DNA from 2 places in the Synechococcus sp. RS9902 genome. Region 2 is predicted to be linked to the other one. Evidence: predicted binding sites of a transcription regulator. Region 2 holds the regulator's gene; the other holds the start of a gene.
The links. The regulator HrcA, encoded in region 2, represses chaperone genes, less so after heat shock. The targets are predictions, from matches to a motif close to TTAGCACTCNNNNNNNNNGAGTGCTAA.

Region 1 (7,667 bases), 920 kb from region 2:
GAGGCTCAGGAAGCTGCGGTTGCCGTTGTGGCTCCCGGTGGCACGGCGGAGGCGGTACACGACACCGCTCTGCGAATTCTGGTGGAGGGCCTGGTGGACCTGGGCCTGCTGATCGGGGATGTGGACGGCATCATCGAGCGAGGCGACTACCGCCACCTGTACATGCACCGCACCGGCCATTGGCTGGGTCTGGATGTGCATGACGTGGGGGCCTACAGGCTTGGTGAGCAACCTGCGCCACTGGAGCCAGGCATGGTGCTCACCGTTGAGCCCGGTCTTTACGTCAGCGATCGCCTCAGGGTGCCGGAAGGACAGCCAGAGATCGACGATCGCTGGAAAGGCATTGGCATCCGCATTGAAGACGACGTTGCCGTCACCGAGGCCGGCCATGAGGTGCTCACTGCTGGCGCCCTCAAGAGCGTTGCTGCGATGGAGCGCTGATCTGAATCAGCTGGTGGATCAGCTCACCACCTGCAGGGCCACCCAGACCACGCCCACGGTGAGCAGCATCAGCCCATCCATTTCGCTGACGCGGCCGCTGATTGGCCGCACCAGGACGAGGGTCAGCACCAGCAGCACCGATTCGAGCGGATCCAGGCCGAGGATCACATCGGTGCCTGTGAATTCGCCGATCGCCAGCACCGCCGGCACCGTCAGGCAGAGGGTCGACAGGGACGATCCATACAGGGTGTTGAGCGATCGCTGCAGCTCCCCCTTCCCTGCGGCCTGCAGTGCATTGAGGGCTTCCGGTGCCACCACCAGCACACCCACCAGCAGCCCACCGAGGGAGCTGGGCAGGCCAAGGTCGTTGATGCCGGTTTCGATCAGGCTCCCCATCGATTCGGCGATCAGCACCAGCACCAACAGGCCGGCTGCCATCAGCACGCCGCTGTGCAGGATGGAGCCCTGGGGGCCATGTGAGAGCGTGGGGTCCTCCATCGGACCTTCCGCTAACGACAGGGTCCCGGAGGCCTGGGGCTGCGTGGTGTCGATGAACAGGTTGCGGTAGCGGCCCACCTGGCCGCGCAGAAAAATTCCGTAGAGGCTGATCGAAACAAATGTCAGCAGCCAGTTGATCGGAAGGGAGTAGTTGGCTTCGAGGCTGTCCTGGCTGAAGTTGGGCAGCACGAGCGCCAGAACACTGATGGTGGTGATCAGATTGATGTAGGCACTCGAGCCGCTCTGATTCACAGACGCCAGATCTTCCGGCTGCATCGGCTGGGTGCGCCCCTGTCGCTGCACCCTCGCCGCCACGATCAAGGTCATGCCCTTGACCCCCGTCAGGACGATCATTAGCACCGAGAACATTGAGTCGCGGGCCAGGGTCGGGTTGCTTTCACCCGTCAGCATCGTGGAGGCGATCAGGGCCAGTTCAATCACGATCACGGACCCCGTCAGCACCAGGGTTCCAAGAGGCTCCCCGAGCTGCTCCGCCAGTTGATCGGCATGGTGTGCCACCCCCCGTGCCATCAGCAGCACCAGCAGGCTGAGCAGGGCAAGTCCTGTCAGCACGGGCAGGGCGGGCTGCAGCAGCAGCCAGTCGAGCAGGTGGGTGGTTTCCAGGCCGATCAGGGTCAGAAGTCCGATCAGCAGCGGAGTTTCGCGGAGGACAGCTGCCCTCACGCCGTAGTTGGCTCCCAGGACAGCAAGGCTTTGGTGCTGGTCAGCACCTGATCAGCTCCTGCCTCCCTAAGCCGTTGTTCATAGATCCTGCGCGCCGGTGCCTGTTCTGGGGTATGCAGATGAGGCGGCGCCACCGCCAGGCTCACGAACCGTTGTTCCGGCCAGCGTTCCCGGGCCTGGATCACGGTGTGCACATCGGCCACGGTGTCGCCGAGATAGGCCACCTGTGCCTCCTCCGCATTGGCACCAAGGGTCTTGGCCAGGCGGATCAAGCCTGTGGGGTCCGGTTTGTCGGGGGCATCTCCCATCGCGATCAGGGGCGGGTCCTGGAGCCCCAGGCGCTGCTGCAGCACGAAGCGGGCTGAGGGCGGCTCAGCTCCACTCACAAATCCCCAGCGCAGCTTGCGGTTCGACAGCGTGGCGAAAAAGCTGGCGTCCACCAGAAGAGGCTCATCACCGATGAAGCCCGTCCATTGGCTGGGGTCTCCGTCCGGATCTCCGCCGAAGTAGAAGCCGCTGAACACATCAATCAGCGCGGCGCGTTCCGGCAGCTCGGCGCCATGGCGCCGCAGCAGTTCAAGGCTGGCGTCCCAGTCGTTGTTCCAGGCTCCCTCAGCCTTCAACGCATCGATGACATCAGCGCCGGGCTGCCAACCGCAGTAGTGCTGCACAGTGCATTGAAGGGCCCGTCGATAGCTTCCCGCGACATCGCGGATAACACCATCGATGTCGAACAGCAGGATGGTTGGGGATCCCAGAACGTCCTATGGGGAGCGGCTGGTAGGTTAGTTGTTTGTATTTCTGTCTTGAGCGCTGACACCATGACGGTCACCGAAGGCGCTGCCCCTACCGACCAGGAGGTCGCGACTCCGTCCGCCGACGCGGCTGAAGGCGCCACCCAGGCAGCTGAAACCACTGAAAAGCCTGCAGCCAGCGAAGGCGAAGGCCGTCCTGTGCTGAAGGGCGCCGCCGCGGCCCTGGCCACGGCCACCATCGATGCTGATGGTGTTCCTTCTGGTTACACCCCCAAGGCTGATGAGGGCCGCTTCCTGCTGAAGATCCTCTGGCTTCCCGACAACGTGGCCCTTGCGGTTGATCAGATCGTTGGCGGTGGCCCCAGCCCCCTCACCTCCTACTTCTTCTGGCCCCGTGAGGATGCCTGGGAAAGCCTGAAGACCGAGCTGGAAGGCAAGAGCTGGATCACTGACAACGAGCGGGTTGAAGTGCTCAACCAGGCCACTGAAGTGATCAACTACTGGCAGGAAGAGGGAAAAGGCAAGAGCCTCGACGAGGCCAAGGCCAAGTTCCCCGACGTCACCTTCTGCGGTACCGCCTGATTCCGCTTTTCAATTTGATCAAGCAAACCTGCCTTCGGGCAGGTTTTTTTATGCCTTCCCGTGGCTTGGCTGGTGTTGGGATGACGAACGGACAAACCACACCACGCAAAAGGCCAGGGGTTACCGCCCCTGGCCTTTTGCGACGTCATCCTTGAAATAGGGAGATGACTCAGTCGGCGGTTTTGCTGGCCTGAAGGCGAGCGCGGGCTTCATTCAGCTGTTGCTGCGCCTTGAGTTTTTCCGCCGAGGCAGGTTGGCCTTCCATGCCAGCCACCACGGTGGAGGCCTTCTGGAAAGCGGCTTCGGCGGCAGCGGCATCGATGGAGCTGCCAAGTTCGGCCTTGTTCACCAGAACGGTGACTTCATCGGCATCCACTTCGGCGAAACCACCCATCAGAGCGATGGAGTTCCATGCACCGTTGGCACGCACCCGCAGTACACCGATGTCGATGGCGGTGAGCAGGGAGATGTGGCCGGGCAGGATGCCGAGTTGACCGGTGGTACTGGGCAGGATCACCTCGTCGGCGCTGCCATCAAAGACGTTCTGGTCTGTTGCCAGCACGCGGAGGGTGAGGGACATGAACCTTGGTTCGAAAAGAGAATGGACTGTCGAGAAACACGTGATCGGGGGTGTGATTCACACCCCCGCAGGGATCACTTAGTTTCGGCGGCGATCTTCTCGGCCTTGGCTTTCACTTCCTCAATGTTGCCCACCAGGTAGAAGGCGGCTTCGGGGAGGCTGTCCAGCTCACCGGAAAGGATCTGGTTGAAACCAGCGATGGTCTCCTCCAGCTTCACGTACTTGCCGGGCATGCCGGTGAAGATTTCAGCCACGAAGAAAGGCTGGGAGAGGAACTTCTCCACCTTGCGGGCACGGTCCACGGTGCGACGGTCGTCTTCCGACAGTTCGTCGAGACCAAGAATCGCGATGATGTCCTGCAGTTCCTTGTAGCGCTGCAGGGTGGACTGCACGGCGCGGGCGGTGCGGTAGTGCTCGTCACCCACCACAGCTGGCTGGAGCATGGTGCTGGTGGAATCCAGAGGATCCACAGCGGGGTAGATGCCCTTGGAAGCCAGGGCACGGTTCAGCACCGTGGTGGCGTCGAGGTGGGCAAAGGTGGTGGCCGGTGCGGGGTCGGTCAGGTCGTCAGCAGGCACGTAAACGGCCTGGATCGAGGTGATCGAACCTTCAACGGTGGATGCAACACGCTCCTGCAGGGCACCCACGTCGGTGCCCAGGGTGGGCTGGTAGCCCACAGCGGAAGGCATGCGACCCAGCAGTGCGGACACCTCGGAGCCGGCCTGCACGAAGCGGAAGATGTTGTCCACGAACAGCAGGACGTCCTGCTTGTTCACGTCGCGGAAGTGCTCAGCCATGGTCAGAGCGGAGAGGCCCACACGCATCCGGGCGCCGGGGGGCTCGTTCATCTGGCCATAGCAGAGGGCCACCTTCGACTTGGACAGGTCGTCGGCGTTGATCACGCCGGATTCCTTGAATTCCTCGTAGAGGTCGTTGCCCTCACGGGTGCGCTCACCCACACCACCGAACACAGACACACCGCCGTGCTCCTTGGCGATGTTGTTGATCAGCTCCTGAATCAGCACGGTCTTGCCCACGCCTGCGCCGCCGACCAGGCCGACCTTGCCGCCCTGGCGATAGGGAGCCAGGAGATCGATCACCTTGATGCCGGTCTCGAACACCTTGGGCTTGGTCTCAAGCTCAGTGATGTTGGGGGCATCCCGGTGGATGGGAGCGGTGGCCGTGGTGTTGACGGGGCCCTGCTCGTCGACGGGCTCGCCCAGCACGTTGAAGATGCGGCCGAGGGTGCCTTCACCAACGGGCACGGAGATCGGTGCACCGGTGTCAACGGCTTCCATGCCGCGCACCAGACCGTCGGTGCCACTCATGGCAACGGCACGAACCCGGTGATCACCCAGAAGCTGTTGAACCTCAGCGGTCAGGGCGACGTCGTCACCTGCGGGGTTTTTCCCCTCGATGCGCAGGGCGTTGTAGATCTTGGGCAGTTTCCCGGCGGGAAATTCCACGTCCAGAACCGGGCCGATCACCTGACGGATCACACCCTTGGTGCCAGCAGATGCAGGAGCAGAAGCGACCATAGGAAGGAGAGTTGCGGGAACAGGCGCTGCGCGCTCGGACCCATTCAGAGCGGCGCAACCATACCACCGCTGTGGTTGCACCCCCTCCGGTTCGGTCACCCGCACAGCTTGGGGTATGGCCCGAGGGGTGGTCGCTTGCATACGTTGGCACTCATCGGCATCGAGTGCCAACTCGCGTCGATGCGTGGCGCATTGCGCCCTGTCCCTGCTCCTGCAAGTACCCATGGCTGCTGTTTCTCTCAGCGTCTCGACCGTTAAACCCCTCGGCGACCGCGTGTTCGTCAAGGTCTCTGAATCCGAAGAGAAGACTGCCGGCGGCATCCTTCTGCCTGACACTGCCAAAGAAAAGCCCCAGGTGGGTGAAGTGGTTCAGGTGGGCCCCGGCAAGCGCAACGACGACGGCAGCCGTCAGGCTCCCGAAGTTGGTGTGGGCGACAAGGTCCTCTACAGCAAGTACGCCGGCACCGACATCAAGCTCGGCAGCGATGAATACGTGCTGCTGTCCGAGAAGGACATCCTGGCTGTCGTCAACTGAGATCAATCCCGCTGCATTGCGGCTTGAGTCTCAGCTCAGCCTCCCTTAACCATCCTCTTCATTAGGAACCGCCTTCCATGGCAAAGCGCATCATCTACAACGAGAACGCCCGTCGCGCTCTCGAAAAAGGCATCGACATCCTCTGCGAAGCCGTTGCCGTGACCCTGGGTCCTAAGGGCCGCAACGTGGTGCTCGAGAAGAAGTTCGGTGCACCCCAGATCATCAATGACGGCGTCACCATCGCCAAGGAGATCGAGCTCGAAGACCACATCGAGAACACCGGTGTTGCTCTGATCCGTCAGGCCGCCTCCAAAACCAACGACGCAGCCGGTGACGGCACCACCACCGCCACCGTTCTGGCCCACGCCATGGTCAAGGCGGGTCTGCGCAACGTGGCTGCCGGTGCCAACGCCATCACCCTGAAGAAGGGCATCGACAAGGCTTCCGATTTCCTGGTCAGCAAGATCAAGGAAATGGCCAAGCCCATCGCTGATAGCAATGCCATCGCTCAGGTCGGCACCATCTCCGCTGGTAACGATGAAGAAGTCGGCAAGATGATTGCCGATGCCATGGACAAGGTTGGCAAGGAAGGTGTGATTTCCCTCGAAGAGGGCAAGTCCATGGAGACCGAACTCGAGGTCACCGAAGGCATGCGCTTCGATAAGGGCTACATCTCCCCTTATTTCGCCACCGACACCGAGCGGATGGAAGCCGTCCTCGATGAGCCTTACATCCTTCTCACCGACAAGAAGATCGGTCTGGTGCAGGATCTGGTGCCCGTGCTGGAGCAAATCGCCCGCACCGGCAAGCCTCTGCTGATCATTGCTGAGGACATCGAGAAGGAAGCCCTCGCCACTCTGGTGGTGAACCGTCTGCGCGGTGTGCTGAACGTGGCCGCTGTGAAGGCTCCTGGTTTCGGCGATCGCCGCAAGGCCATGTTGGAAGACATGGCTGTGCTGACCAACGGTCAGCTGATCACCGAAGATGCCGGTCTCAAGCTGGAGAACGCCAAGCTCGAGATGCTGGGCACCGCCCGTCGCATCACCATCAACAAGGACACCACCACCATCGTTGCCGAGGGCAACGAGGCGGCTGTCGGCGCCCGCTGCGAACAGATCAAGAAGCAGATGGACGAGACCGACTCCACCTACGACAAGGAGAAACTGCAGGAGCGCCTGGCCAAGCTGGCCGGTGGCGTGGCTGTGGTGAAGGTGGGTGCAGCCACCGAAACCGAGATGAAGGACAAGAAACTCCGTCTCGAGGACGCCATCAACGCCACCAAGGCGGCTGTTGAGGAAGGCATCGTTCCTGGCGGCGGCACCACCCTGGCTCACCTGGCTCCGGCCCTGGAGCAGTGGGCAGCCTCCAGCCTGTCCGGCGAGGAACTGATCGGCGCCAACATCGTGGCTGCTGCTCTTACCGCTCCGCTGATGCGCATTGCTGAAAACGCAGGTGCCAACGGCGCTGTTGTGGCTGAGAACGTCAAGGCTCGCGCTGGTGCCGAAGGTTTCAACGCTGCCTCCGGTGAGTACGTCGACATGCTGGCTGCCGGCATCGTCGATCCCGCCAAGGTGACCCGCTCCGGTCTGCAAAATGCCGCATCCATCGCTGGCATGGTGCTCACCACCGAGTGCATCGTGGCTGATCTGCCTGAGAAGAAGGAAGCAGCTCCTGCCGGCGGCGGCATGGGCGGCGGCGACTTCGACTACTGATCGACGTTCGGGTGGTCGGGAGACTACCCGATCACCCCAACTCAAGTTATGCCAAGAGGTCCTGCGGGGCCTCTTTTTTATGTTCTGATGCTGTCTTGCAAGAACTAGTTTTTACAAGACATCTGGTGTCTGGGGGCGGCATTGGTTGCCGGCCATGAAGGATGAGGGGTGCGGAAAGGTGCCGGCTAACGTCTTGCTGTGTATCGATGTGTCGGGACAAATGCCTCAGCGCCCCGGAGCTTTTGCCGCCCAGTTCGCTCCAGAGACGCTGCAGCGTTTCAAGGCCCTTTGTCGACAGCAAGACAAGGCCTACTCCAAGGTGTTGGAGCGTCTTGCTTTGTT
Region 2 (7,667 bases):
AGCACGGCGTCGCCACGGCCACGGTCTGTGCCCGCTTTGGCCTGGAGTGCGTGATCTACATGGGCGCGGAAGACATGCGTCGTCAGGCTCTAAACGTCTTCCGCATGCGCCTGCTGGGCGCCACGGTGCAACCGGTGACGGCCGGCACCGCCACCCTCAAGGACGCCACCAGTGAGGCGATCCGCGACTGGGTGACCAACGTCGAGACCACCCACTACATCCTTGGATCTGTTGCTGGTCCGCACCCGTACCCGATGTTGGTGCGGGACTTCCATGCCGTGATCGGTGAAGAGTCCAAACAGCAGTGTCAGGACGCCTTCGGCCGGCTGCCCGACGTGCTGATGGCCTGCGTTGGCGGTGGCTCCAATGCCATGGGCCTGTTCCATCCCTTTGTTCAGGACACGTCTGTGCGGCTGATCGGTGTTGAGGCCGCCGGTGATGGTGTGGCCAGCGGTCGCCACGCCGCGACGATCACCGAGGGCCGAGCCGGTGTGCTGCACGGCGCCATGAGCCTGCTGCTGCAGGACGGCGACGGTCAGGTGATGGAGGCCCACTCCATCAGTGCAGGTCTCGATTACCCCGGAGTGGGGCCGGAGCACAGCTACCTGCGGGAGATCGGGCGTGCTGAGTACGCCGCCGTCACGGACCAACAGGCCCTCGATGCCCTGCGCCTGGTGAGTGAGCTGGAGGGCATCATTCCGGCCCTGGAAACCGCCCACGCCTTCGCCTGGCTTGAGCAGCTCTGCCCCACCCTTGCCGATGGAACGGAAGTGGTGATCAACTGCTCCGGCCGCGGCGACAAGGACGTCAACACCGTGGCGGAGAAGCTGGGGGATCAGCTCTAAGAAGCGGACCTCAGGCCAGCAGCAATTCCAGGTGGCGGGCCACCCGCTGCACGGCAGCGTGAGCCGTGGCATAGGCCATCCGCATCGGCCCCACCAGGGCCACATGGCCAAGCCCCTCCTTGCAGCGGTAGGGCGCCTGAACCACGGCACAGGCCTCCAGGGCCGGCTGCGGATGTTCGTCCCCGATCCACACCCGTGCGGATTCACCACGGCTGATCAAAGTGGCAGGTTGGTCATCGATCAGTTCCAGCAGCGGCCGAAGGCTGGAGGTGCTTTCAAATTCCGGTTCACTCACCAGCCTGGAGAGGCCATGCACCACCACCTGTGTGGAATTGGCGGGGGTGGGCTGCTCAAGGGCGTTGCGAAGCACAGTGCCGCTGCGTTGCAGCTGCCTGGGCAGTGCGTCCCAGTTCAGGTCGCCCTCCTCGAGCTGGGCCGACGCCCAGCGTTCCATCGCGGTGAGTTCGGCTTCAGCCCCGTGGGGCAGACGCAGGTTGAGGTGGCTGGCGCGGCCATTGGCTTCCACCAGCATCACCAGCAGTCGATCACCGCTGGGCACCAAACGGATCGTCTCCAGTTGCTGGTTCTCCTGCTGCGGTTGGGTGATCAGGCTCATCAGACCGGTGAAATCCGTCAGCCGCCGGGCCAGATGCATCAGCAGGTCGTCCAAACCGGCCCAACGAAGACTCAGGCCGGTGAGCTCCCGTTCCAGGTGTTGAACGGCGATGCCGGGTTCCGGCAGCAACGCGTCCACGTAGTGCCGGTATCCCATCGGACTGGGAACGCGTCCGGCGGAGGTGTGGGGTTGATGCAGCAGTCCCCGGCGCTCAAGCGCCCCCATGGCGGAGCGAACGGTGGCGGAGCTGGCGGGGATTCCGAAGCGTTGCACCAGGGTGCGGCTGCCCACCGGCTCCATCGTGTCGACGTAGTGGTGCACCGTCGCCTGAAGCACCTGTTCTTGCCGAAGGGACAGGGGCTTGCTCATCAGTAGCGGGGAACGCTGGGATCCGCCTGAAGGCTCCAGGCATCAATGCCTCCCTCAAGGTTCCACACCTCAAGGCCCCAGGGCTGGTCCAGCAGCCACAGGCCGAAGTGGTAGCTGCGCACGCCGGCATGGCAGACCACCACGACGGGTTGAGCGGGGTTGAGGTCGTCCTGCAGTGTTCCAAGCCATGCATTGGATTGGCTCAGGGGGCGGTGCAGCACCGCACCCGGGAAGGCAGCGATCGCGAGCTCAGCCTCCTCGCGCACATCCACCAGTTGCGGTGAAGGTCGCTCGCTTTGCAGCCATTGCTGCAGTTCAGAGGCTTGGATTGGTTGTGGTTGTTGGGATTGGCCCATGGCGCCATTCTGCGGTGATGGACAAAGATGAGGCGATCCGAGACCGCCGGCCCATGAAGGCCCGCCCCTTCCTCAGCGCTGCCGGCGCTGTGCTGTTGTCGCTGATTTTGCTGGCCGCTGGCCTGCTCTGGACCATGAACCGCCAGAGCCCCCTGCAGTTGGCAGAGCAGCCGTTGCATCTGCCTCGGGCGGCCCGTTTTGTGCCCCGGGATGCTGACTTGTCCCTCCATTGGTTGGCCGATCCAGGACGGTTGCCGGCCTATGCCCAGGCCGTTGCCCCTGCCTCCCAACGCCGCGATGCCCGTGATGGCGCCCGGCAGTGGCGCGAAGGCGTCTTTGCCTTGGCGGGTCTCCAATTTGATCTTGAGCTGGCGCCTTGGCTTGGTGAGGAGGTCAGTCTCACCCTCACCGATGGGGATTCCAACACCGGTTGGGTGTTGGCTTTGACCAGTCGGGATGACGACGGCGCCCGGCGCTTTCTGCAACGGTTCTGGCAGACCCGCAGCCTGGCGGGCACCGACCTGCAGATCAGCAGCTACCGCGGTATCGGTGTGATCAGTGGCCAGGGGGCGTTGGTGGGGCATGACCCCCAACCCCTGGCTACCGCCTTAATTGACGACGATCTGCTGCTCGTGGCTTCGGGCCGTGGTGTGCTGGAGCAGGCCCTTGATGTCTCCCAGCTTCCGGATCAGCATCAGCTGGGGGATCAACGCCTGCAACGTCAGGTGGCTGAGCTCGGCGAAGGCGTGGCTCTGCTCACGGCATCTCCCCATGCCCTTGAGCATTGGCTGCAGCTTCCGCAGCTGGTGGCCCAAAGGGACGATCTGAGCGGACTCGTGGCATCACTGCGACCAGAGGGTTCAACCCTGGCGTTGGATGGGCGCCTCGGGTTCCGGCAAGCCCTGGGCACCGACCCATGGCCTGGGCTCACGGATCTGACTGCTTCGGCTGGTGGCCATGCCCGCTGGCTGGCTCAGCTTCAGAGTCCAGCCCGTTTGTTGGATCCCAGCGAAAGCCATCCGTTGGCCCAATGGTTCGCTCCGTTGCTAGCGCAGCGCTTGGCGGACCAGCCTGCGGCCGATGCGGTTGTTGGGGCTGATGACGGCCCTCTCCTCTGGCAGGACCAACCCGAGGGCTGGCTGCTGGCCACCCGGCCGCAAAGCCCCGCCAGGGATGCGGTGGATGCGCGTCTGCAGGAGCAGGGATTGACCCGTTCTGAGCTGGACGGCGATGGCGAGGTGTTGAGCGTGTGGACGCGGCTGGTGCGCCAGCGGGGACGCCAGCCGGGGGTGGACGCTCAATTGGCCGTGGCTCAGGTTCGCTCGTCTGCGTTGAACTGGTGGGGGGAGTCCTTGATGGCTCTTTCGCAGCGCCAGAACGGGCGTGCCCTCCAGCCTCGCTTGAACCAGTGGAAGGAGCTCACAGCGTCCTCCCAGCCCGCGCAGGCCCTTCTGCTGGCGGATGAGCCGGCCCGCGCACTGTTGGGGCAATGGCGGCCCTGGGCCCTGCTGCAGGTGATGGCGGGGCGGCCGCTTCAGGATCAGGTCCGCGGCCTTGCGGTGGCTGTGGACGTTGATCGTCAGGAGCAGGCTGGTACCGAGATTCCCTTGCATGCCCGGCTCGAACTCGGCTGAACTGGTTCTGTTACGGCATGGCATCGCCGAACCCCGCCATGCGGGCCAGGACCATCCGGATCGACCCCTGACCGCCGCTGGCCGTCAGCGAACCCAGCGGGTGATGGCGGCCCTGGTGCAACGAGGGCTGCGGTTGGATCGCTTGCTGTCCAGCCCTTATCGCCGGGCTCTGCAAACGGCGGAACTGGCGTTGGAGGCAGGGCTCGCTTCTGAACTCGCGGTGGATGAGCGGCTCCAGCCGGGAGGGGACCTCAACATGCTGGTGACCGCCTTTGATCAACGGCTTGGCTTGGTTGGTCATGAGCCGGATCTTGGTGATCTGGCCTGTGGTCTTCTCGGGTGTGCCCCGGGTGCCCTGGTGCTGAAGAAAGCCGGCGTGATTCAGCTGCGTCGTTCCGCGGGCCGGTGGCAGTTGAAGGCCTTGCTTCGGCCAGCACTGTTGATTGACGATTTAAGTTGCTGTTAGAGGCAATCAGGCGGTGGCCCAGCAGCAGACAGGCGACCTGCGCCATGCGCGGACCGGGATCGAACTGCGTCCAGGCCTGGATGGCGTGCCGGCCACCCAGTCGGCGATCTGCGACATCGATGGAGAGCAAGGGCTGCTCACCTACCGCGGCTATCCGATGCAGGATCTGGCGGCCAACAGCAGTTTTCTGGAAACGGCTTACCTGCTGATCTGGGGAGAGCTGCCCAGCCGCGACCAGCTGGCGGAGTTTGAGCACGCGGTGCAGATGCACCGGCGGGTCAGCTTCCGGGTGCGGGACATGATGAAGTGCTTCCCGGCCAGCGGCCACCCGATGGACGCGCTGCAGTCCAGTGCCGCTTCCCTGGGGCTGTTCTATTCGCGCCGGGCGATCGACGACCCGCAGTACATCTATGACGCGGTGGTGCGGCTTATCGCCAAGATCCCCACGATGGTGGCGGCCTTTCAGCTGATCCGCAAAGGCCAGGACCCAATCCAGCCCCGGGACGATCTGGCCTACTCCGCCAATTTCCTCTACATGCTCACCGAACGTGAGCCGGATCCCCTGGCGGCGCGGATCTTTGATCGTTGCCTGATGCTCCATGCCGAGCACAGCCTCAACGCCAGCACCTTCAGTGCCCGGGTCACCGCCAGCACCCTCACCGACCCCTACGCTGTGGTGGCTTCAGCCGTGGGCACCCTGGCGGGCCCACTCCATGGCGGCGCCAATGAAGATGTCCTCGCCATGCTTGAGCAGGTGGGCAGTCCCGAGAACGCTGGCGCTTTCCTGGATGAAGCCATCGCGGCCAAGCGCAAAATCATGGGCTTCGGCCACCGGGAATACAAGGTGAAGGATCCCCGTGCCGTGATCCTGCAGGCCCTGGTGGAGGAGATGTTCGCCAGCTTCGGCCATGACGACCTCTACGACGTGGCCCGGGCGATCGAAGCAGAAGCAGCGTCCCGTCTCGGTCCCAAAGGCATCTATCCCAACGTCGATTTCTATTCGGGCCTGGTGTACCGCAAGCTCGGCATCCCCAGGGATCTGTTCACGCCGGTCTTCGCCATCGCCAGGGTTGCCGGCTGGCTGGCCCATTGGCGGGAGCAGCTCGGGGCGAACCGGATTTTCCGGCCTTCGCAGATCTACTCCGGATCCCAGCCACGCTCCTGGATGCCCATTGAGGAGCGCGTCTCGGCTCCGGCCGCCTAAGTTGCACCCACTTCCGTCGACACCATGGTGAGTCCGGGACTGGACCTGGAATTGAGCTTTAGCCAGGCCCTGCAAGGGTTTGGCTTCTCCCCGGAGGTGGCGAGGCTGCTTTGGCTGCCGCTGCCGATGCTGCTGGTTCTGGTGGCTGCAGTGGTGGGTGTGCTGGTTTCGGTGTGGCTGGAACGCAAGATTTCTGCCGCTGTCCAGCAGCGAATCGGTCCGGAGTACGCCGGTGCCCTGGGCGTGCTTCAGCCCTTGGCCGACGGCCTCAAGCTGCTCGTCAAGGAAGACATCATCCCGGCGCGGGCCGACAGCCTGCTGTTCATCCTCGGCCCGGTACTGGTAGTGGTGCCGGTGATCATTTCCTGGCTGATCATTCCTTTCGGCCAGAACCTGCTGATCAGCAATGTGGGCGTGGGGATCTTCCTCTGGATCGCCTTCAGCAGCATCCAGCCGATCGGCTTGCTGATGAGCGGCTATGCCTCCAACAACAAGTACTCGCTGCTCGGTGGGCTGCGGGCCGCGGCTCAATCGATCAGCTACGAGATTCCCCTGGCTCTGGCGGTGCTGGCCATCGTGATGATGACCAACTCGCTGAGCACGGTCGACATCGTGGGTCAGCAGACCGGTGCCGGCATCTTGAGCTGGAACATCTGGCGCCAGCCAGTGGGCTTCCTGATTTTCTGGATCTGTGCCCTGGCCGAGTGTGAGCGGCTGCCCTTCGACCTTCCCGAGGCTGAGGAAGAGCTGGTCGCCGGCTATCAGACCGAGTACGCGGGCATGAAGTTTGCTCTCTTCTACCTGGCGGGTTACATCAACCTGGTGCTCTCGGCCGTCCTGGTCAGCGTTCTGTATCTCGGTGGTTGGGGCTTCCCGATTCCTGTGGAGTGGCTGGCCGGCTGGTTGAACCAGCCCATCGATGCCCCCGTGGTGCAGGTGATCACGGGCACCGTTGGCATCGTGATGACGGTGCTCAAGGCCTATCTGCTGGTGTTCGTGGCGATCTTGCTGCGCTGGACCACCCCCCGCGTGCGAATTGACCAGCTGCTCGATCTCGGCTGGAAGTTCCTGCTGCCCCTGTCCTTGGTGAACCTTCTGGTGACAGCAGCCCTCAAGCTCGCATTCCCCGTTGCATTCGGCGGCTAGGTTTTCCTACTTAGGATTTCCTCGCTCCCGGCTCCGCTTCGTTCTCTCCCCTTCAGACCATGTTCGGCTTTCTCAAACAGGTCGGTGATTACACCCGGGATGCAGTCGATGCAGCCCGGAATCTGGCCCAAGGCTTTTCGGTCACCTTCGACCACATGCAGCGCCGTCCGGTCACGGTGCAGTACCCCTACGAGAAGCTCATTCCTTCCGAGCGTTATCGGGGCCGGATTCACTACGAGTTCGACAAGTGCATCGCCTGTGAGGTGTGCGTGCGGGTCTGCCCGATCAACCTTCCGGTGGTCGATTGGGTGATGAACAAGGCAACGAAGAAGAAGGAGCTGCGCAACTACTCCATTGACTTCGGCGTCTGCATTTTCTGTGGAAATTGCGTCGAGTACTGCCCCACCAACTGCCTCTCGATGACGGAGGAGTACGAGCTGGCGGCTTTTGATCGCCACAGCCTCAACTACGACAACGTGGCCCTCGGACGCCTTCCCACCAGCGTCACCACCGACCCCTCCGTTGTTCCCCTTAGGGAACTCGCCTATCTGCCAGCGGGCGAGATGGATCCCCATGGTGTTGCCGCCGATCGTCCCCGGGCTGGTCAGCTGCCGTCTCAGGTGTTGGAGACCCTCACCCCTCCTGCCAAGTCCTCTGCCAAGAATGAGGGACAATCCTCCAGTGAGGCCAAGGAGGGCGACGCATGACCATCGCGACAACCACCGAGCTGATCTGTTTTCTGGTGCTGTCCGCCGTTGTGGTGATCGGCGCCCTGGGTGTGGTGCTGCTAAGCAACATCGTCTATTCCGCCTTCCTGCTGGGCGGGGTGTTCACCGCCGTTGCAGGGCTTTACCTGCTGCTGAACGCCAGTTTCGTGGCCATGGCCCAGATCCTGGTGTATGTGGGCGCGATCAACGTGTTGATCCTGTTCGCAATCATGCTCGTCAATAAGCGGGAAGATCTCAAGGCCATCGCCAATCTCACCACGCGCCGTGTGGTGTCAGCCGGCGTTTGCGCCGGTCTGCTCGCGT

Region 1: groES (co-chaperone GroES) is a predicted target of HrcA. The motif match lies at 5,223-5,249, and genes of this name have one in related genera.

The regions. Positions count from the first base shown of each region.
Region 1 covers NZ_CP047949.1:644,267-651,933, forward strand. The annotation lists gene SynRS9902_RS03305 (aminopeptidase P N-terminal domain-containing protein) at 1-441, shown strand, start outside; gene SynRS9902_RS03310 (calcium:proton antiporter) at 460-1,623, opposite strand; gene SynRS9902_RS03315 (TIGR01548 family HAD-type hydrolase) at 1,620-2,366, opposite strand; gene SynRS9902_RS03320 (30S ribosomal protein PSRP-3) at 2,445-2,960, shown strand; gene atpC (ATP synthase F1 subunit epsilon) at 3,130-3,540, opposite strand; gene atpD (F0F1 ATP synthase subunit beta) at 3,615-5,078, opposite strand; gene groES (co-chaperone GroES) at 5,302-5,613, shown strand; gene groL (chaperonin GroEL) at 5,691-7,325, shown strand; gene SynRS9902_RS03345 (hypothetical protein) at 7,480-7,667, shown strand, end outside.
Region 2 covers NZ_CP047949.1:2,201,548-2,209,214, reverse strand. The annotation lists gene trpB (tryptophan synthase subunit beta) at 1-845, shown strand, start outside; gene hrcA (heat-inducible transcriptional repressor HrcA) at 856-1,830, opposite strand; gene SynRS9902_RS12210 (rhodanese-like domain-containing protein) at 1,830-2,186, opposite strand; gene SynRS9902_RS12205 (DUF3352 domain-containing protein) at 2,240-3,820, shown strand; gene sixA (phosphohistidine phosphatase SixA) at 3,798-4,286, shown strand; gene SynRS9902_RS12195 (citrate synthase) at 4,300-5,490, shown strand; gene nuoH (NADH-quinone oxidoreductase subunit NuoH) at 5,518-6,636, shown strand; gene ndhI (NAD(P)H-quinone oxidoreductase subunit I) at 6,696-7,343, shown strand; gene SynRS9902_RS12180 (NADH-quinone oxidoreductase subunit J) at 7,340-7,667, shown strand, end outside.